Regions from separate parts of the Alteromonas sp. BZK5 genome, predicted to be linked through region 2. Evidence: predicted binding sites of a transcription regulator. Region 2 holds the regulator's gene; each other region holds the start of a gene.
The links. Region 2 encodes MetJ, which represses methionine synthesis genes. Its sites were predicted from a motif close to TAGACGTCTAGACGTCTA; they were not measured.

Region 1 (5,687 bases), on a different contig from region 2:
TCAGCATCAACAGTAAGCGCCTTGCCAAAAAACGTAAACACCTTTTGAATGGCTTCGATAACCTTTACGCCATAAATGGGAGCGGCAGAGACAACGATGACAGATTCTTTGCCGATTATGGAATGTTGAAAATCACACAGTGCTTCCCAGTCCATTAGCCCCGAGGGCTTATTCATATTAGATTCACTGCGCCAACGCTGCGTGCGGGTGTCTAAAACCTCAATAGGTGGTGTGGTATCTAAACGGTAATGCCACTGATCAAAATCCAACAGCTCATCAATGATTTCATCGTGCGAGTTTAAACCGCTTTCTCCCATTGATTCTTGTACTTTAGCAATTAATGGCGCTACTTTTTTTGGTGCATTTCCCCAGCCTTGGCAAAGCAAGTAGCCGATAAGCGCATTGCCGATCATGCGTTTTGATAGAGGGTTTCCATAGACTTCTTGTTCCCAGCCCCGGGTTAAGTTCCAATCGTCGGTAACATCGTGATCGTCAAAGATCATATAGGTAGGAATGTGTGCCAGGGCCCTACGTACCTGCGGTAGCTGTTTTACAAAGCCGTTAAGCGATTCGTGTTCTTTGTCGAAAATAGCGTGGTATTTTGGGGGGATCCCATCTTTATCTATATTGATATCAGCCCAAAGCGTGTCGGACCACACCAGTAAATACATAGCGATGATCTCCGCACTGCCAATCAAATGGTTTTGCGCGTTTACTGATGTGAATACCGGTTTTTTCTTAGCACCAAAGAATATTGAAGACAGTACCGTATTGGTCGCAATTTGTGGCAGAAGCTGCTCTCGTTCGTAATACCCATGTTCATGTGTGGCAAGTTCATTAGTGTTGGTTACTACTGCCCCTTCCAGTGCTTCATGATAAAGACCTAAACGGTCAATCACGCTGTGTATGGCTTTAAGCATAGGACCTGCGACATCATCAGCGTAAATTTGATCGCCCGTCATCAACAGGAGATCGGGAAAATCATTTTGCTTTTTGAACGCATTTTTATGGAGTACATCTACTTGTGCTAGGGCATCATCACTGTGAAAGTGAGGCTTACGGCATGAGCCGTGCAATATGGTCTCGGGAGTCTCGGTGTAGTGGAAACATAAGGAAGACTGCCCATCGTAAAGAAGCCCGCGTTGTTCATTTTCCCATGAAGCCTGCTGAGCATCGTCGCTAAAAGATAGCGAGTAACCTATCCGCGCAGTATCTTCGAAGGGCTCTGACGAAGTGAAAGAGAGCAAGTGTATAAATGCGTACTTACCTACGCGTATGGTTTCGCGTTGACAATTGCCGCTGACGACGACTTCATTTGCAGATAGATTTAGCGTAGGTGAATCGGCGTTACTGGTTACTACCCAAATATGACATTCTGTAGATGTCACCTTTCTTACTATCGGACCTGCAATAACTTGGGGCAAGTGCTGCGTAGAAATGACGCTCTCCTTTAATTTTCGTCAATATTAATACACGTAAGCGTGTTAACTAAATATGCTGCACATTAATCGAAAACATGATGACAGCACGACTATTTAACGTTGCCAAATCATATATGTACTCAGCAAACCTGATGTCTATCGCATAACCTTACTCTTTTTTGTGAATAAACGGTATGCTCGATATACTCCCTTACAATTTTTTCAGTTTTACCTTTTGCTCTCGTCTTAATAAACGGAGAGAGGACTTCACACTATGCTAAAATATTTAACCAGTGCTGTGCTAACCACTTTACTGATAAGCGCCTGTAGCGAGCCGAAAGACGTTGTTATCACTCCTGAACCTCAAGACTTAACAGAAGTCACTGTGGGTAAATGGATCCTTGATGAAAAAGGCAACGTTATGTTTGATCCTCAAACCTCAGGGTTAGTGGTGCTAGACGGTCAACTTGTCACTATCGCAGATGCTAGCGCTGATACCACTCAACAGTTGAAACTTCATAGCATTTCACCAGATACCGCAACGCTGAGCGCATCGAGCGAACGCTTTTCATTTTCCAATACCGTGCGCCGAAGCTGCTTTTATAGCTATTTGAGCGAGCAACCTGATTTAGAAGCGCTAGCCGTAGACCCCAGAGACACTAACGTAATTTATACGGTTACCGAAGATGCTACCCGTACCGGCGCGTTAAGCCCTCGCTGTGAAACCAAATACGAGGAAACAGGGTCAACAGATTACCCTACCTTGTTGGTAAAATTGACACGAAAAGATAATGGCTCGGTTGAAATGTCGGATGTGCGACCTCTTCAGTTTCCCAACGATTTTGAAGTAGGTAATTTTCCTAACGACGGCATTGAAGGGTTGACGATGGCTGAAGACGGCACGTTATATCTGGCGCTAGAGAAAGATAAAGCAGGACAGCCAAGAATTTTTACATTGGCTGTTGATGAAGACTTTTTCTCGTCGAATGATTTTGCCACAGTGAGCGAGCCTAACCTTCAACTTCCTTCGTTTACTTCAGGTAATCATCCTATCAATGGACTGGCGTTATATACTCATTCAGCGGGCGCATCCTATTTGTTTGGCGCAGCAAGAAACGACAATGAACTGTGGGTAATTGATGTGAGTGGCAGTAAGCCAACAAAGCGTATCCCTATTACTTTCGACGTTGCCGGCGATCAGAGTTGCGAACAATACACAATGGATAATTCGTCGATGGAAGGACTAGTGACCATTGAAAATACCTTGTGGATCATTAACGATCCTTGGGAGAAAAACTACCTTAAAAACGCGACGTGCGAAGCTCATAAGAAGCGTTATGAAGACTTAGCGCCTTTATTGTTTCCATTAGAAATTAACAGCGTTTGGTTTGAATAATAAGAAAACGAATAGATTGAAAAACAAAAGGGTTGCTTTTAAGCAACCCTTTTTATTGTTGGCTAACGCTATTGATAGCGCGCTTAATATCGCTGTTTTATTTATGCGTCGCTGCGAAGTCGAGAAGCGAAGGTTTTTTTGAACTTCGCAAGTTTAGGCGCCACCACCATAGAGCAATATTGGTTTTGTGGATTATTTTTGAAGTAATCTTGGTGGTAGTCTTCGGCGTCGTAGTAGTTATTTACTGCTACTATTTCAGTCACTACGGGATCGGGCCAAATCTCTTCTTCTGTGATTTCTGCGATAATTTTTTCTGCTTCAGCTTTTTGTGTATCGTCGTGATAGAAAACCGCGCTGCGATACTGTGTGCCTACATCATTGCCCTGTCTGTTAAGCTGTGTAGGGTTGTGCAGCGCAAAGAAAATTTCTAGTATCTCTCGGTAGCTAATGCTGTCGGCATCAAACGTCACTTGTACCACTTCAGCATGGCCAGTATTTCCTTTGCATACCTCTTCATAGGTTGGATCGGCCTTTTCGCCTCCAGCATAGCCAGAAATTGCTTTTTCCACGCCTTCAACGCTATTAAACGCTGATTCGATACACCAAAAGCATCCGCCTGCCAACGTGGCGACTTGTAAATTTGCCATAGTAAAAACCTCTCTTAATCTTTGTCTGTAGTGTGGGTGCGGGTAGGTCACAACACAAGTCATCCAAGCGTGTTTTTTTATCGTATAAACGAATATTAAATAAGAATAATGTGCGAGCTGAGTGAAAGGTTTTAACATGTGAGGCTAGCTGCTTTCTTTCAAGCAGTTTGCAACTGGTAAGAATGCGTATAAACGTGTTCAAAATTTGGCAGAGGTATTCAGTCGTGATTATTTTCTATGACGGGTATTGTCCGTTGTGTATCGCTGAAATGCGTCATTTAAGAAAAAGAGACAAGCACAACAAATTAACATTGGTAGATATTCAGGCCCCCGATTTTTCGAACCGTTATCCAACCATGGATTGGCATGCACTCAATGCAAGAATTCACGGACTTCGTGAAGACGGGACGTTGATAACTGGCCTTGATGTCACTCATGAAGCATGGAAAGCCGTGGGCATGGGTTGGCTATATGCACCGCTTCGCTGGCCTGTTATTCGTCATGTAGCCGATGCTTTCTACAATGTATTCGCAAAGCATAGATACACCATTTCATACCTGTTAACAGGTAAAAAACGCCAGTGCGATCGCTGCATACCAGGAGAAGCCAGTGAAAAATAACGTCCTTATAGTGGGCGCGTCGGGCGGTATTGCGTCTGCGCTTATTGAGCAATATAGCAGTGAAGGTGCTAGGGTGTTCGCGGTTAGTCGCGCCCCTATATCTGACACCAATCATTCTGGGGATGTTACCTATCATCAGCTGGCCGAACAGGACGATAGGCACATAAGCGAATTTGTTGAACAGCTGGCTGAACGGCAGGTTGTGTTAACTACGGTAGTTATCACAACAGGTTTTCTACACCGCGAAAGCGATGGCATTCATCCTGAGAAACGTTTGGAAGATGTCAGCGAGCAGGCCTTAGCGGCTTATTTTTCGACTAACAGCATTATTCCCGCAATGTGGCTCAAGCATTTGGTGAATATTATGAGTAAAGAAGGCTCAACCCTTGTTTGCTTAAGCGCGAGAGTAGGGAGTATTTCAGATAATGGACTTGGCGGGTGGTACGGCTACCGCGCGTCGAAAGCAGCGCTCAACATGTTGGTTAAAACGGCGTCGGTAGAATACAAGCGCAGATTGAAAGACGTGATGCTTGTTTGTTATCACCCTGGGACGGTTGATACGGGGCTTTCTAAGCCTTTTCAAAAGAACGTTGCCGCCAAGAAACTGTTCACGCCTGAGTTTACCGCTAAACAGCTTATTCATCACCTTTCGGCGCTTAATCGAGACCAAGCTTGTCATTTTATCGACTGGAATGGCGAAGTGGTAACTTGGTGATACGGTCTAACATCATTTCAGCAAGTCCAACATCAAGACTTTTTATTTCACTGCTGTTACCATGCTATTTTTGGGAATGGTGCAGCGTATTGATAAGCCCATAGAGGTAGCAATACAACGCGTTGACGCCACACGTGAGTCATAACAACAAACGCCATCCTGATAATAAATAATACCAGTTCGCTCGGCTTGATTCTTACGAATAGTAAGTACCGACAACCAGCATAAATTGTGAGCTCACGACGTGTTTGTGCATCACAAGGCGTGATACGGCGAACTGCTATAACAATAACTCAACAAGAGGAAGGGATATGAGCGGGGCCAGAGAACAGTTCGGATCGCGCATAGGTTTTATTTTGGCTGCTGCAGGTTCTGCGGTAGGCATAGGTAATTTGGTAGGGTTTCCTGTCGGTGCAGCTAAAAATGGCGGTGGTGCATTTCTTTTAATGTACGGTATTTTCGTTTTTGCCATTTGTTTACCGGTAATGCTGGCGGAAATGTCAGTTGGTCGCCATGCTAAAAAAGACCCGCTTGGTGCATACAGTGATATAAGCGGTAATGAAAAGAAATGGAAAGTCGCGGGGTGGCTAGCTATTGCTACGCCGTTCATGATTGCCGTTTTCTACATGGTTATTACTGTGTGGCTTTTCGGCTATTTGTTCGAAGCAGTAAGCGGAAATCTAGACAAGTTAGCTAACCCAGAAACCTTTGGGCTGTTTATTAATTCAGAAGCCATCTTTTTATATATGGCGGCCGTTGTTGGTGTGGTCTACCTCATCCTTCAAGGCGGTGTAAAAGAAGGGATAGAAAAAGCGGCAAAGCTGCTCATGCCTGCGCTTTTCGTGATGCTTATCGGTCTCGTTATCTTCGTATTAACCCGCGAAAATG
Region 2 (5,687 bases):
ATTGTGCTGCTTAGCCCGCATAGCTGCCAAGTCACGGGCGTGGTAGCGAAGTCCATCTTGTTGTTTAAAAGACTCGTCGTGCTCTTCATCCACAATCAGCATGCCGGGGTTGTGCAGCGGGGTGAAAATAGCCGAGCGAGTACCGATGATTATCCCGAGTTCACCTGCTTTTGCTCGCTGCCATACATGTAACCGTTCTTTATCAGAAAGCTGAGAGTGTAAAACGCCCACTGCAATACCAAAGCGCTTTTCAAAGCGTGACACCGTTTGCGGCGTCAGCCCAATTTCTGGCACAAGTATAAGCACTTGCTTCCCTTCACGCAGCAAGGGTTCGATAGCTTGAAGATACACTTCCGTTTTACCGCTACCGGTAATCCCTTCAAGCAAACTTACAGCGAAATTGCCCTGCTGACGATTAAGTGCGGCAATGGCAACCGATTGCTCAGTATCTGGAATTGGCTTTTCAGACACCGATAACGAGGCAAGCCAACTGCCTGACTTAAATTCAGGCGCAACTTCTTCAATGCTTATCAATGACTTTTCGACAAGTGCTTTGACCGCAGGTGCGCCATACTGCTTGCGCGCTTGGGACGCTAATAAGGCACCACCGGCCAGTGCAGTAAAACAGGCTTGTTGTTTAGGCGCCCGCGATAACGTGTCTGCAGTCGTTTGCTTACCTTCTTCGGTAAGCATCAACATGTCTTGGGGTGTTGGCGCTGCTGACTCGCCTTTGCGCAATAAAACAGGCAGCATGGCGTGTAGCACTTCACCCGGCGCATGATGATAGTACTGCCACAGCCATTGGGCCATTTTCAATAACACCCCATCTATAATAGGGCTATCGTCCAGTACCGACTCAATGGCTTTTAGCTTGTTGGAGTTTTCAATGTCGCTTTCAGTTTTGTGTAGGGTTTCAACAACTACGCCCACAAGTTTGCGCGGACCGAAAGGCACAACTACTCTTACACCCGCACTTAGTGCGTTATCGTGGGTATACGTGAAAAGTTGGCGCAGTGGCACTGGCACGGCAACTTGGATAAAGGCCATTGCGAAGGTTCTACCTTATTTGACGATTGTTAAAGCGCGTAATGCGCTTACTAAGCTTCTTATGTTGAAACTAATTATACTGAGGCTTCTTGCAGACCTATACGTTACAGCAGTTTGCGCTGCTAACAGCTAGCTACACATTTTGCTATTAGCGCATGATTTTGCCACTTGAGCATCTGACCGAGCCTTGAAAGACAAATATTTAAACATACTTTACTGTTAAGCATAAAAAGAATGTTTTTTGTTTGGCCTTTTTATACGGCTACCTTTTTATACGGCTACCTTGCCTAGCTCTCTTGTTTAGCATTTGGCCAAAAACCGCTTGATCAAGGCCCTGCCATCCTTTATTATGCGCCGCTCTTTTGCGATAGGCTGTTCTTTGAACAACTTATCATTTGAATTAAGTAACGTATGGTGTGCGACTTCGGGTTGTATAGCGATACGGCCTTATTATGTGAGGTAACCCAATGAAACAAGATATCCACCCAAAATACGAAGCAATCACAGCAACTTGCTCATGTGGTAACGTAATGAACATTCGCTCTACGCTTGGTAAAGACATCAACCTAGACGTATGTTCTTCATGTCACCCATTCTACACTGGTAAGCAACGTAACGTTGACACTGGTGGTCGTGTTGATCGCTTCAAGAAGCGTTTCGGTGCATTGGGCAAAAAGTAAGCCTGATATCGAGTTCGAAAAAAAGCGCCTTTATGGCGCTTTTTTATTGCTTAAAATTCACGCTTCACACAAACAAGGTGTGCCAAACAGCGCTTTACCGCCGTTGTCCTACGTCAGGCCAGTACCTAGCCAGTTTAACAAGCCCTGCAACTCGCCTTTCTGAAAACGTTTTTAGCTTAATTTACAATATTCAGCGTAACCTGAACTCAGTGAAGGTTTTTAACATTAGATAAATGCCTGTCCCAATTGCCGCCACTCACTTTCTTACACTCTTCTTCGCTATCAAAATAAATACCAACGGGTGCTGACTTAATTGACGCCAAAGCAATATTCACTTGGTTTATGAAGTCTATATCCCAACCATTAGTTAACGCCCGCTGCTTCTCCTGCTCAGTATTAAACACGGCAATCACTTGCGGCGCTCTCCAATGCCCTACGTGAGTTAGCCAAACAAATCCATTATTGGTAGATTTTACGCTTTCGCACACATCGGTTAGCACGGTTATTAGTTTTCTTTCTGTCATATCCTCGCCTTCAGCGCGAATTTTGAGTGGGCTTTCACAGGATTTTATCAGAAATATTAGATGGAGAATTAACGAGGTATATCCCTTCGTTCCATTTTCCTGATTTGGGTTTCTGTCCAATGCATTTATGAGAACGTAGACCCCTTTGATAGCTTTGTTTTCATCCTCCACACAATAGACCTACAGAATGTTACAACAAGTAAAAATAAATAGCATGAATGGTAATTATAGCCCCATTTTACTGGTCTAATTAGTATGCCTAACCTACATTGGTATATGAGAATTCTGATCAGATATGTACACAGTGATTGGCTGTGTTAGAGTTGCGATCGGCACTTTGATAGTGAGCATTAATTCTGTGAATAATGCATTGCTTTCAAGACTTATGGCGCTTTTGGGTACATAAACCAGAGGCTTGTATCCATTAAGGTATGTGAACAAAATCAGTAAAGGTTAACGCCTAGTCTGCTTTTCCACATGCCACCTTGGGGCCTATTGATGATTGCTGTAAAACAAAGATCAACAAGCCCTAGTGCTAACAACTATTTATAATCACTTTTGTCATTACTTGGTTGTAACGCGCTTACGTTTATCTACCTATAACTATAACGACAATAAAATAGCTACAGAGCGTGAACGAAAACACCGATGAACCCTACATCTAAGGATACCTTTTTACATGTCAGATTTTAGACAACGCGCACTCGACTATCACGCCAAACCCACACCCGGAAAAATCCGCGTAGAGTTATCTAAGCCAGCAGATAGCGTCGATGACCTTGCTCTTGCCTACAGCCCAGGCGTTGCCGAGCCGGTCAGAGAAATTGCTGAAGATGCAGATAACGCCTATAAGTACACGGGTAAAGGAAACCTGGTTGCCGTTATCAGTAACGGAACCGCGATTTTAGGGTTGGGTAACCTAGGCCCACTGGCATCGAAACCTGTTATGGAAGGTAAAGCCCTTCTGTTTAAACGCTTTGCTGGCCTGGATGCCATTGACATTGAAGTGAAGCATCGTACAACCGAAGAGTTCATTAATACAGTAGCGAATATCGCTGACACATTTGGCGGCATTAACTTAGAAGACATTAAAGCGCCTGAATGCTTTGAGATTGAACAAGAGCTAATTAAGCGCTGTAAAATTCCGGTATTTCATGATGATCAGCACGGTACCGCTATTGTTACTGCAGCGGGCATGCTTAATGCTCTGGAAATTCAGGGTAAAAGCATAGAGAGCGCTAAAATTGTGTGTATGGGTGCCGGTGCAGCAGCGGTCGCTTGTATGGAACTGCTTATAAAGTGTGGTGCCCAGCGTGAGCGTATTTATATGCTAGACAGAAAAGGCGTTATCCATACTCGTCGCGAAGACTTAACTGAGCACAAAAAGCTATTTGCTAACAATACTGACAAGCGTACGCTTGAAGATGTAATGGAAGGCGCGGATATTTTTGTTGGTGTGTCAGGACCGGATGTTTTACCACCAGAAACACTGGCCTTGATGGCTGAAAACCCAATTGTATTTGCATGTTCTAACCCAGACCCTGAGATAAAGCCTGAACTTGCTCACGAAGTACGTAAAGATCTTATTATGGCTACCGGACGCTCGGACTACCCTAACCAGGTTAACAACGTACTGTGTTTCCCGTTTATTTTCCGTGGAGCACTAGATGTTCGTGCAACGGCCATTAACGATGAAATGAAAGTAGCGGCAGTAGAAGCCCTTCGTGCTATCACGAAGGAGCCTGTACCAGAAGAAGTACTAGCTGCCAGTAAGAGTACTAGTCTGACATTTGGTAAGGAGTACATTATTCCTAAACCTATGGACCCGCGTTTATGCGAGCGTATTGCTACCGCCGTATCTAAGGCTGCGATTGAATCTGGCGTTGCACGCGTGCCTGAAAGCCCAGAAGAATAAAATTCTGGCGCATAAAGCAAAAAAATGGAGGGGCTAGTGCCCAACCTTTATTTGCTAAAAGGTGCGCTTAGAGAATACAAGTACATAAAAAACGGCGCCGTGTTGTAGGTTATCAACTAGCAATAACTTACAACAAAGCGCCGTTTCTCTTTAATACCAAATATCAGTCGTCTTCCGACACATCGTTTTCGAAGCTTGGATCAATACCCATTTCTTCCATAATACGTCTTACTTCAGCCGGTACGCGATTAGGATTGTCTTTGCGCAGGTCATCATCGTTAGGCAATGGTTGACCGGTAAACGCATGCAAAAATGCTTCGCACAACAGTTCTGAATTAGTGGCGTGACGCAGATTATTGATTTGGCGGCGAGTACGCTCATCAGTAAGCGCCTTAAGCACATTAATAGGTATAGAGACAGTGACTTTCTTTACCTGTTCGCTCTTCTTGCCATGCTCTGCGTAGGGGTGAATATATTTACCGTTCCATTCTGCCATTGTACTAACTCGGTCTACTCTTTTTTATGTTATGAAGAGAAATTCTAAACAAGTTCACGAAAAGGTCAATTGAGCAGTGTAAACCTCTTGACGTCTAGACATATATTCTTTAATTTAGACGTCTAAACGTCTATAAGAATACATTTTTGAGAGAAAAAGCCATGGTTTCTTACGCACAAGGTATCGATGCATTAAACCAGTCCCTGTCGGAACTGCGTGATATTGATGTATCTTTTGAATTCTTTCCGCCTAAAACGGAAGCCATGGAACAGACCCTGTGGAAGTCAGTTGAACGTCTCGCGCCACTAAAGCCAAGCTACATGTCGGTAACCTACGGCGCGAATAGCGGTGAGCGTGACAGAACCCACGACGTTGTAAAACGCATTCAGCAGCAAACCGGTGTCGCGGCGGTTCCTCACTTGACCTGTGTTGATGCTAGCCGAGATGAACTTAAACAAATTGCTAAAGACTACTGGGATTCAGGCATTCGCCGTATTGTTGCGCTTCGTGGCGATTTACCGCCAGGAGTAGAAAAGACAGAGATGTATGCCTCTGATCTTGTTGCCTTGCTAAAAGACGTTGCCGATTTTGATATTTCTGTTGCTGCCTATCCAGAGAAGCACCCTGAAGCACCAAATGCGCAGTTTGATTTACTAAACCTTAAGCGCAAAGCAGAAGCAGGTGCCACAGAAGCGATAACCCAGTTCTTTTTCGATACGAGTGTGTACCTTCGATTTAGAGACCGTGCAGCCGCAGCGGGTGTCGACTTAGATATCGTTCCGGGTATTTTGCCGGTAACCAACTACCAAACACTGGTGAAATTTGCGGGGTTCACAAATGTTCATGTGCCGGGATGGTTGCACAAGATGTTTGACGGCCTTGATGCCGACGACCAAGCTACCCGTAATCTTATAGGCGCTAACATTGCTATGGACCAAGTTAAAGTACTCGCTAAAGAAGGGGTAAAACACTTCCATTTCTATACTTTGAACCGTAGTGAATTGAGCTACGCCATCTGCCACATG
Region 3 (5,687 bases), on a different contig from region 2:
CTAAGGCCACATCAAAACGGAACCGCCCGTGGGCGGTATCGTATTTAAGTAAATGTGCTATGCCTTCGGGTTTAGCAATGTCGTTAATGGCCACCACGTTAAATTCGTTGTTGCGCCCACTTTCATACAGCGCGCGCAACACGTTACGACCAATACGACCAAACCCATTTATGGCAATATTTACCATAGGCTTATCTATTACCTCTTACAGAGACAGTGCAGCCTCTACTACAGCGTCAGTGGTAATGTTGAAGTGCTTAAACAGGTCGCCAGCAGGTGCAGATTCACCAAAGGTGTCCATTCCCACGATAGCGCCATTAAAGCCAACGTACTTGTACCAGCTATCTTTAGACAGCGCTTCAACCGCTACGCGTTTAACAACGCTAGAAGGCAGTACGCTTTCACGGTAATCAGCAGACTGACGGTCGAATACGTCAGTTGATGGCATAGACACTACACGAACGGCTTTGCCTTGCTCGGTTAGTTTCGCTGCGGCTTCAACGGCTAGCTGAACCTCAGAACCAGTACCGATAAGAATAAGCTCTGGCGTACCTTCACAGTCTTTAAGTACGTAACCGCCTTTGGCAATGTTAGCCACTTGGTCAGCCGTACGCTCTTGCTGCGCTAAGCCTTGACGCGTGAAAATCAGCGTTGTTGGGCCGTCAGTGCGCTCAATAGCAGACTTCCACGACACAGCAGACTCAACCTGATCACAAGGGCGCCAGTTATCAAGGTTAGGCGTTGCACGTAGCGCAACCACCTGCTCCACCGGCTGGTGTGTTGGGCCGTCTTCACCTAGACCAATTGAATCGTGGGTGTAAACGAAAATTGCAGGCTGCTTCATTAGTGCGGCCATACGTACCGCATTACGTGCATATTCCATAAACATTAGGAAGGTTGCACCGTATGCCTTGAAGCCACCGTGAAGGGCAATACCGTTCATCATGGCCGACATACCAAATTCACGTACACCGTAATAAATGTAGTTACCTGATGCATCGTTTGCTTCAACGCCTTTGCTGCCTTCCCAAATAGTGAGGTTAGAACCAGCAAGATCAGCAGAGCCGCCTAATAGCTCAGGAAGTAGCGGACCAAACGCATTCAGTGCATTTTGTGACGCTTTACGTGACGCGATATTTTGTGGGTTAGCTTGAAGTTCAGCGATGATAGCGTCTGCTTTTTCGCTGAAATCTGCTGGCAACTCGCCATTTACACGGCGTTTGAATTCTGCTGCAAGCTCTGGGTAGGCGGCTTCGTATGCAGCGAAAGCGTCATTCCACGCGCTTTCCGCGTTTGAACCTTTCTCTTTAGCATCCCAACCAGCGTAAATATCGTCTGGAATTTCGAACGCGCCATGGCTCCAGCCAAGCTTCTCGCGAGTAGCGACAATTTCGTCCTCACCTAGTGGTGCACCGTGACAAGACTCGGTACCTTCTTTATTAGGTGAACCGAAACCAATGGTGGTTTTACAACAAATAAGCGTAGGTTGCGCAGTATTCGCCTGTGCCTTTTCAATAGCGGCTTTTACTTGCTCTGCATCGTGCCCGTCAACGCCATCGATCACTTCCCAACCATAGCTCTTGAAGCGTGCTGGTGTATCGTCGGTGAACCAACCTTCCACTTCGCCATCAATTGAAATGCCGTTGTCATCCCAAAACGCGATAAGCTTACCAAGGCCTAGTGTACCGGCTAGTGAACAGGTCTCGTGTGAGATACCTTCCATCAAGCAGCCGTCACCTAGGAATGCGTAGGTGTGGTGGTCAACAATAGTGTGACCATCTTTGTTAAATTGTGCCGCTAGTACTTTTTCGGCAAGCGCCATGCCCACAGCATTACTGATACCTTGGCCTAGTGGGCCAGTGGTCGTTTCAACACCTGGCGCATAACCGTACTCTGGGTGACCTGGCGTTTTTGAATGCAATTGGCGGAAGTTCTTTAACTCTTCAATTGGCAGTTCGTAGCCTGATAGGTGAAGAAGAGAGTACAACAGCATCGAGCCGTGACCATTTGAAAGCACAAAGCGATCGCGGTTAGCCCAAGATGGGTTTGCAGGGTTGTGTGATAAGAAATCACCCCATAGTACCTGTGCGATATCAGCCATCCCCATTGGGGCACCTGGGTGACCAGATTTAGCTTGTTGAACGGCATCCATGCTTAATGCACGGATTGCATTGGCGAGTTCACGACGAGAGGGCATGTTGTCTCCTGATTTATTTTGTATCTTTTGTTTCGTATCTTAGCGGGCTAGGCAAGCTAGACGAGCGTAGAGGTAAGGCGTTCGCTCTACTTCTTTATACGAATGAATGTGGCGTTATTCTTACCTATGCCACCTTACAGTTCAATGGGTTTTGATTGCCAATAGTGAAAGTCATAGTAAAAAATGGTCTATACCCTGACCATCACGTATTCCCATTACAGCAAAAACAGTTATATCTGACGCCTAGTTTCACAAATACATCATTAACTTAAACAATTACGACCTGAATAACCCTACAAGTGATCGGGTTGTGTCAACTATTCGTAACGAAGAGACTTTTAGACGTCTAGAAGTAAAGACTGGTATTTATAACTTGTTTTAGTACAATATACGACTATTTTGATAATTTAACGCTTACGGAGCATTTATGGCCACGCATTTATTCACATCCGAGTCAGTGTCTGAAGGACATCCGGACAAAATTGCTGATCAGATCTCAGATGCGGTTCTTGACGCTATTTTAGAACAAGATCCTCGCGCTCGGGTGGCCTGCGAAACGTATGTAAAAACCGGTATGGTTTTAGTGGGTGGTGAAGTAACTACCTCTGCATGGGTAGATATTGAAGAGCTTACCCGAAAAACAGTTAAAGAAATTGGCTACACGCACTCAGATATGGGCTTCGACGCTGATTCATGTGCGGTATTAAATGCTATTGGCAAACAGTCACCTGACATCAATCAAGGTGTTGATCGCGCAAGCCTTGAAGAACAAGGTGCTGGTGACCAAGGTCTAATGTTTGGCTACGCTAGCGACGAAACTGACGTACTAATGCCTGCGCCAATCACGTACTCTCACCGCCTTGTTCAAAAACAAGCTGAAGTGCGTAAATCTGGTAAGCTAGACTGGTTACGCCCAGATGCTAAAAGCCAAATTACTTTCAAATATGAAAACGACAAGCCTGTTGGCATCGACGCAGTTGTGCTTTCAACCCAGCACTGTGATTCAGTGAGCACTGAAACAGTTCGCGAAGCGGTAATGGAAGAAATTATTAAGCCAGTGCTGCCTAGTGAATGGATTGATGGAAATACACGCTTTCACATTAACCCAACGGGACGATTCGTTATCGGTGGTCCAATGGGCGACTGTGGCTTAACTGGTCGTAAAATCATTGTTGATACTTACGGTGGTATGGCCCGTCACGGTGGTGGCGCGTTCTCTGGTAAAGATCCATCAAAAGTAGACCGCAGTGCAGCATACGCGGGTCGTTACGTTGCTAAGAACATTGTTGCAGCAGGACTTGCTAAGCGCTGTGAAATCCAAGTGTCTTATGCAATCGGTGTGGCAGAGCCAACGTCTATCAGCATCGATACCTTCGGTACAGGTGTGGTAGATGAGAAAACGTTAGTAGCACTGGTCCGTGAACATTTCGACCTACGCCCTTATGGACTTATTCAAATGCTAGACCTCGAGCGCCCTATTTATCGCCCAACGGCTGCGTACGGTCACTTTGGTCGTGACGAATTCCCTTGGGAAGCAACAGATAAAGCAGAAGCGTTAAAAGCATCGATTTAATTCGATAACCAAATAACGCTTTTAAATGCGCCGCTCAGTTTATATAACGCTTTGCAAAAAAGTGTTTGTATAAACTAGCGGCGTTTTTTATTTGGATAGCAAAATCAACGAAACAAATAAAAAACAGCAAAGAATATTTTCATCATTTATTTTTTGCAGCTATGCTTAAATAACGAACACACTATCGCTTGTAGTTTCTGGTTGTTTACAAGCCATGATAACAACTTGGGCTCTTCCATGAATGTGGTTACTGGTATTCTTCTGGCACTTACTTTGGCTGCGTCTATGGCGGCTTCCCCCGTGCTCGCGGAAATGAATGCTCCCCACTACAGCCCTATCCAATTCAAAAGCAAAAAAATAGCCCGGTGGCAGCTAAATAGTATGTACCGCATTCAATCTACAACCGAAACTTATCTATACGACAACAGTTATACCTACCCAGCGGGGTCACAAGGTATGTTTAGCGCCAGCAGGCGGTTTAACACTTGGGTTCCGCAAAAGGTCTATGCAACGTACAAAACCAACAATACCGCCTTTCAGCATTACGCAGAGTGGCTTTATTTACCACATGATGTAGGTACTTTTACTCGGTTGGGCTGGCTGCTTGGCAAAAGCGAGGGATTAAACATGGCGGTAGAACTTGAACATAGGCAAGTTGGGGAAGAAGAGAATATGGCTCTCTCATTGGGCGTCAATTACTTGTTTTAAGTCATCCTTGTTTTAGGTCACCGCTACATTGCACTCACAGTGCGCTTTTAGTATTACACCCCATCATAAAGACGAAACGTAGTTGCCGTTATGCCAATGATAAGGTTTTTGCGTAAGTCTGTTGAATTACCATCGCGTCGGAACTCGCTCTATGACGCTTAACATCAAGTTGGCTCGCAAGGCGGCTTTTCACCTCATGCCATTGATTCATTTGCGCTTCAGACAAAATATATTCCAATGCTCTACACGTAAAAGACATTTCTACCTGCGCTGCGGCGTAGAGCTTAATTAGCCACGGGTTATCAACGACCCAACCGTCACTGTAAACAACCGTATTGCCAAGGAAATTATTTAACTCAACACAGACTTTTCGAGGCTCTTCTCCTCGAGTTTGCAGCATCTGCTGCGTTATGCCGTGCAGTGACTCCGCTTTTCGATCCCAGTGAACCCACGAGTCAAAGGGCCGAAGTAGCTTACACCACTTTGCACCATCATAGCGCACGATACCTATTTCAATAGGGTAACTCGCTGCGCCAAATCCACTTGCTTCAATGTCTATTATTGTTGGCAGGGTATTCTTTCGCACTCACGCTCCAAACCGCTGTTTATCCTTGCTTGCAACATCCGCAAACCATTTTTATCAGGCGGTTTTACTGCTACCTCGTCACCAGAGGAACAACTAAACAACGTCGAACACTGTTTAGCAAATGTACAACCACTCTTCTCGAAATATAAGCTAATAGTAGAATCGTGCCAAAATTAATGCGCACTCGTTTAGTACACCACCCCGTCGCCAGCGCTCAAAAATCTCGTAAAAGCTCTCAAAAAAGCATCAAACTTATACTAAAGGATAAGACGTTTACGCTAAAAGACTGAGCACATTGCTATACACTTTTAAGGTTAACATTTAGGTAGCCTATTCATGCGTGCACTTTCTATCTTTCTCTCGCTGGCTTGCGTCTTTTCAATTTTTACTGCAAGTAAAGCATTAAGTTCAACGGAGCCTCTGGTAATTGGTATTGATGCCGATCTTTCAGCGGTAGCTGTTGAAGGTGGCATCGCTATTACAAGAGGGGTCGAGCTTGCCGTCGACGAAATAAATGCCGCTGGAGGGATTCTAGGTCGTCAAATAAAAGTTATTGCGAAAGACCATCGAGGCAACCCAGCTCGGGGTGTATATAACATTGAGCAATTTTCCCAAACTCCCAA
Region 4 (5,687 bases), on a different contig from region 2:
TGATGTGCTCGGCCATTTCAGGGCCTTCCATGTCGTATTCACCAAACTCGTTGGGTAAACCAGCGTTAGGGTGCGCTGAAATTAAGCACTCACTAACAGTAGCAACTTCATCTACGTATTGGCGCAGTAAGTCTGGTCCAAGAGCACAGTTTAAGCCGAATGAGAATGGACTGATGTGTCGCATGGAATAATAAAACGCTTCCGCGGTTTGACCAGACAGCGTGCGCCCTGAGGCATCGGTAATCGTGCCAGACACCATAACGGGCAGCAATATACCCAGCTTTTCAAAAACCGACTCTACCGCATAGGCTGCCGCTTTCGCATTAAGTGTATCGAAGATGGTTTCGAGCATGATTAAATCTGCACCGCCTTCAATGAGCGCTTCGGTAGACTCGCTATACGCTTCCACGAGTTCGTCAAAAGTAACATTGCGTTTGCCTGGGTCGTTAACGTCAGGCGAAATTGAAGCAGTGCGATTTGTTGGGCCAAGTACACCTGCCACGAAACGGGGTTTGTCTGGTGTCTTTGCTGTGAACTCATCGGCAGCTTTACGCGCCAATTTAGCTGCAGCTAAATTAATATCACGGGATTGAGCCTGCATATCGTAATCGGCCATAGCGATAGTCGTAGCATTAAACGTATTCGTTTCAATAATGTCCGCGCCAGCTTCAAAGTAATCACAGTGAATTTGATAGATGATATCGGGCTGGGTAAGAACCAGCAAATCGTTGTTACCCTTAACATCGCAGTGCCAGTCGGCAAACTGTGTTCCGCGATAATCTTCTTCTTCTAACTTATGGCGCTGGATCATGGTGCCCATGGCGCCATCTAATATAAGGATGCGCTTTTTAGCGGCTTCTGTAAGCGTTGCTTGCGCGCTAGAATTTGGTCTTTGGCTCACGTGCTACCTCTTTGGCTGTGACTTTTCAGCAAGCTGACTTAAATCGTAAGGCGTGGTCTGATAGACATAATAATTCAGCCAGTTTGTAAACAATAGGCTACCGTGTGAGCGCCACTGTACAATAGGAGACTTGGCTGGATCATCCCCTTCAAAATAGTTTTTTGGAATTACTGGCGTTTGTCCCGCGGCAATATCTCGAAAATACTCATCTTTAAGTGTATCTGGATCGTATTCCGGGTGACCCGTTACAAATACCATGCGCTTATCTTCTGACGCCACAATATAAGCGCCTACATCGTCAGACTCTGCAACAACACTAAGTCCATCGACGCTGTTATACAACGAGGTGTTAATATGCCCATAACGGGAATGTGGTGCGTAAAAAGAAGGATCAAAGCCCCTTAATAGCTCATTATTCGGGTCATTCACTTTGTGTTTAAAGACACCTGAAAACTTTTCGTCTCTAAGCTCTCGTGTAATGCCGTAAAAGTGATACATGGCGGCGTGGGCAGCCCAACACAAGTAAAGGGTTGAGTTCACGTGACGCTGCGCCCACTCCAATATGGTGGTCATGGTTTCCCAGTACTTTACTTCCTCGTAATCGATAAGCGCGAGAGGCGCACCGGTGACAATAAGGCCATCGTATTTCTTATTCGCTACCGCTGAAAAGTCGTGATAGAAAGCATCCATGTGCGATTGGGGGGTATTCTTCGGCGCTTGATTATCAATTCGAATTAAATCCACGTTTATTTGCAGTGGCGTGTTCGATAATAGACGAAGTAACTGTACCTCTGTTTCTATCTTGTTCGGCATTAAATTAAGAATACCGACTTCAAGAGGACGAATATCCTGATTGGCAGCCCTGTCCATGTCCATGGTAAAAATATTTTCACCTAGTAGTACATTCTGCGCGGGTAACTGCTCAGGAATACGAATTGGCATAGAGGGCTCCAGTGATAAATTACAATATCTGTATTGTGTCTATAACTGGCGATATGTCAACATCTTTACGTCTAGACGTCTAAACGTTTTTTTTCTCTGGTGCTCAAAAATACTAATTATTTTGTTTATGCACCATTACCAACATCTCAGCTTCGGCACGAGGAATGTCGCAGGCTTCAATAATTTCATCAATGCTAGCGCCTTGCTTGACTAAGTCCGCCGCACGCTGATATAGGCGTAGGGAAGGATCTTGAAGCTTGAGTTCTCGAAGCTGGTTTTCAATATCAGTTTGCTTTTCGTCTAACTCTTGAAGGTGTCGAGTGATCACCAAGGTGCGTGCTTGCGCCTCAGTTTGTTGATTATTTGCATTTTTAGCAAGGGCTTCAGTGCGGGCAATAGCCTCTGCGTTAGCATGTTCGCTTTCGCTTAATGCAGAACGCAACTGCTTAATGTGTGAATGCAGCACACCCATCGCGGCGATGAGTATAACTACAAGAATACACAGTATGAGTTCTAATAAGGTAGGTGCAGCAAGCTGCCAATCCATGGACATAACCCTTGGGGAAATGTAGGCAGTATTATAGTCAATACCGCCTATTCATTTATTTAGATGTTGCTAAGCTCATCCCACTCTTCGTCGCTTAACAATTTATTAAGATCTACAAGAATAAGCAGTTCGCCGTCGCGGTTACTTACACCTTGGATAAACTTAGCACTCTCTTCAGTACCTACGTTAGGGGCACTATCAATCTCTGAAGATTTCAAGTAAACCACCTCAGCGACACTATCCACCAGAATACCAACTACCTGCTCGTCAGACTCAATAATAACGATACGGGTATTATCAGTAATTTCTGTTGGCGGTAATCCGAAACGAGCACGTGTATCGATAACCGTTACTACGTTACCACGCAGATTGATAATACCAAGTACATAGTCAGGTGCACCGGGTACAGGGGCTATTTCGGTATAACGCAAGACCTCTTGAACTTGCATCACGTTGATACCGTAAGTTTCTTCACCTAAGCGATACGTTACCCATTGAAGGACTTCGTCGTTGCTGTCGGTGGCGTTATTATTTATTCTTTCGTCGCTCATGAACCTGGCTCCCAATACTATGGCGTCTGGTCGTTACTGCCTAAGCCTTTGTTAAGCATAGATATTAATTCTTCAACGTCAATTAACGCGCACATTTTTTCTTTAACCATCCCTGCTAACCAGGGACGCTTACCTGTGGACTCGCGCCATTTAACATCATCGGTAGTCAAATTGATCGTATTGACTAGCTTTTCACTAGCCAGCCCCCACGCACTTTCCCCTAACATTATAAGATATCGGTAGTTAAGCGATTGTGCGAGGTTTTCGTCATATTTTTCTGGCATTACCCATTTTGCAGAGTCAACAACACTTAGTTTAGACTCTCTGTGCAACATTACACCCATAAACCAATCAGGTTTTCCAAATAAAGGGCCAATCTTCTCAATTTGGTGGATCCCACCTAGCGACGTCAAAGGCACCGCAAGTGTTAACCCTGCAACCTCAAAGAATAGCGCCTGAAAGCGAAAACCGAGAGTATCCTTTAGTGGAACTTTTGTTTTTTCAGAGCGGTTTAACGCAGCCTCTTGTTCATTTTCTACTAAAGTTTCTGTGTGAGACTGTTGCTGTTCATCTTCAATTGTCCCTGCTTTTTGCGTTTCAATTAACGATGTAACCTTTTCCGCTATCGCTTCTTGTTCATTCGATTGCGGCTCACTATCATTGGCGGTAGAAGCAAGCGCCGTTTCAGCCATCTGCTGAGAAGCCTGCTCGAGCAATTTTGCCGTGCGCGCAGTCACATCTTCCGGTGCTTCTGGCTCTTTGAGGAGACTATCAAGGTATGCCTCCATCACTTCTTCACGGGCAAAAGGCGATTGCTTGCTCATGTTCTCGTTATTTCTCCAATACCGCTAATAGTTTCTCGTACGCAGACACACCACGTGTTTTGGGGTACGCTGCGGAAATGGGAAGCTGTACTAAACTTGCATCCCTGAAGTGCGTGTCGACGGGAATAACCCCTTCCCACACGCGCTCACCATAGTCATTCATTAAGCGCTTTCGCGATGCAAGCGCCGCGTTAGTGCGCTTGTCAAACATAGTTGGAATAATCACAGTATCAAAGGATTTGTCCAACGAACGTCCCATGATTTCCATGGTACGAATCATTCTGTCTAGCCCTTTAAGCGCCAGATATTCTGTTTGGGTAGGCACGATAACCTTGTCACACGCTGCAAGAGCGTTAACCATCAGCACCCCAAGCACTGGAGGGCAATCGATGATAGCAACATCAAATTCTCCTGCAATTTTTGCCAACGCTTTTTTTAGGACTAAGCCCATACCTTGTTCGCTACCCATCGTTCTATCTAAGGTCGCGAGCGCCATTGTTGCAGGAAGCACATATAAGTTGTCTAACTTTGTCGGGCACAGACAATCCATAACATTATCGGCCGTAATGTCATTAGACTTAATAAAAATATCGTAAACTGAATGACTTGACGCTTCTGCATCGATACCGAAGTAATAACTCAGCGATGCATGTGGATCAGTATCAATCATGAGCACTCGCTTGCCCTGCTGTGCAAGCAAGCCACCAAGGCTCACCGTAGTGGTTGTCTTCCCTACGCCACCCTTTTGATTTGCTACTGTCCACACTTTCATATTTGCTGTTCCATTACGGTTCAAACTGCTATCGCATTTCGGTTTGAACGCAACTGCTCATATCATCAATGTTTATATTTTTACTGGATATATTGGCAACGGCTACAGCTTGAGGCATACCGTACACAACACAGGAATCTTGGTCTTGAGCCCAAATCATTGCGCCTTTTTCCTTGAGCATTCGGCATCCTTCTCTGCCGTCAGCCCCCATACCCGTTAATATAATTCCTAATACATCCCCACCATAAGCTTTAGCCAGAGAACTGAAAGTGAGATCAACACTGGGCTTATAATTCACCTTGTCACTCGCACTTGCATCAACAATGGCAATGCGTTTATTCGCACCTATGGTTTCTAGCAACATTTGCTTCCCACCGGGAGCAAGATACGCATGACCTGGTTTTAGAATGTCGCCGTGCTCGGCTTCTTTTACTCTAATCTTACAGTTTGTGTCTAAACGCTGTGCAAATGCCGTAGTAAATGTTCCAGGCATGTGTTGTACAAGCAAAATGGGGTATGGAAACTCTGCAGGTAAAGGAGACAGCACTTTCTGAAGCGCCACAGGCCCGCCTGTAGAAGCCCCAATTGCTAAACACTTGTAGTGCTTTCCCGTCGCTCTTACAGACGAAACGGTTGGTTGTTTGGCTGCGTCTTTATGCCCTGATAGCAACCCTGATGTTTTAAAAAACGCCTGCTTTGGCGCATTATCAGGAAGCTTTCTTGCCTCTGTAGAGCGAAACGACGGACGCTTAAGACCAATACCACGACGCGCTATTAAGCGTACCTTTGTACACAACAAGCGCGATGCGTCTTTTCTGTCCTGCGCGATATCTTCAAATTTCTTAGGTAAGAAATCGAGCGCGCCCGCTTCTAACGCATCTAATGTCGCTTGCGCACCATGATGCGTAAGCGAAGAAAACATAAGAATAGGTGTAGGCCGTTTGTCCATTATAGCCTTTACAGCTGAAATGCCGTCCATGACAGGCATTTCAACATCCATCGTTATCACATCCGGCTTAAGCGCATCTGCTTTTTCAAGTGCATCGCGCCCATTTCTCGCTTCCCCAACAACTTCAAGTTCCCTATCGCCATCGAGTATTTCTTTTACTCGACGACGATAAAAAGTCGAGTCGTCCACGACAAGGACTTT

Region 1: a site for MetJ is predicted at 3,542-3,559, ahead of msrA (peptide-methionine (S)-S-oxide reductase MsrA). Genes of this name have one in related genera too.
Region 3: a site for MetJ is predicted at 2,537-2,554, ahead of metK (methionine adenosyltransferase). Genes of this name have one in related genera too.
Region 4: a site for MetJ is predicted at 1,908-1,925, ahead of metA (homoserine O-succinyltransferase MetA). Genes of this name have one in related genera too.

Annotation. Positions count from the first base shown of each region.
Region 1 covers NZ_JACSOE010000039.1:7,621-13,307, reverse strand. The annotation lists gene BIZ39_RS12365 (isoleucyl-tRNA synthetase) at 1-1,424, opposite strand, end outside; gene BIZ39_RS12360 (hypothetical protein) at 1,696-2,817, shown strand; gene msrA (peptide-methionine (S)-S-oxide reductase MsrA) at 2,919-3,464, opposite strand; gene BIZ39_RS12350 (thiol-disulfide oxidoreductase DCC family protein) at 3,689-4,084, shown strand; gene BIZ39_RS12345 (SDR family NAD(P)-dependent oxidoreductase) at 4,074-4,799, shown strand; gene BIZ39_RS12340 (sodium-dependent transporter) at 5,111-5,687, shown strand, end outside.
Region 2 covers NZ_JACSOE010000034.1:2,918-8,604, forward strand. The annotation lists gene priA (primosomal protein N') at 1-1,047, opposite strand, end outside; gene rpmE (50S ribosomal protein L31) at 1,515-1,727, shown strand; gene BIZ39_RS11415 (hypothetical protein) at 1,934-2,251, opposite strand; gene BIZ39_RS11420 (malic enzyme-like NAD(P)-binding protein) at 2,931-4,166, shown strand; gene metJ (met regulon transcriptional regulator MetJ) at 4,330-4,662, opposite strand; gene metF (methylenetetrahydrofolate reductase) at 4,824-5,687, shown strand, end outside.
Region 3 covers NZ_JACSOE010000027.1:34,244-39,930, forward strand. The annotation lists gene epd (erythrose-4-phosphate dehydrogenase) at 1-187, opposite strand, end outside; gene tkt (transketolase) at 206-2,197, opposite strand; gene metK (methionine adenosyltransferase) at 2,625-3,770, shown strand; gene BIZ39_RS10090 (hypothetical protein) at 4,008-4,478, shown strand; gene BIZ39_RS10095 (exonuclease domain-containing protein) at 4,567-5,064, opposite strand; gene BIZ39_RS10100 (ABC transporter substrate-binding protein) at 5,401-5,687, shown strand, end outside.
Region 4 covers NZ_JACSOE010000018.1:52,659-58,345, forward strand. The annotation lists gene BIZ39_RS07520 (homocysteine S-methyltransferase family protein) at 1-901, opposite strand, end outside; gene metA (homoserine O-succinyltransferase MetA) at 905-1,843, opposite strand; gene BIZ39_RS07530 (DUF2802 domain-containing protein) at 1,956-2,390, opposite strand; gene BIZ39_RS07535 (chemotaxis protein CheW) at 2,450-2,941, opposite strand; gene BIZ39_RS07540 (chemotaxis protein CheW) at 2,959-3,765, opposite strand; gene BIZ39_RS07545 (ParA family protein) at 3,773-4,537, opposite strand; gene BIZ39_RS07550 (chemotaxis response regulator protein-glutamate methylesterase) at 4,566-5,687, opposite strand, start outside.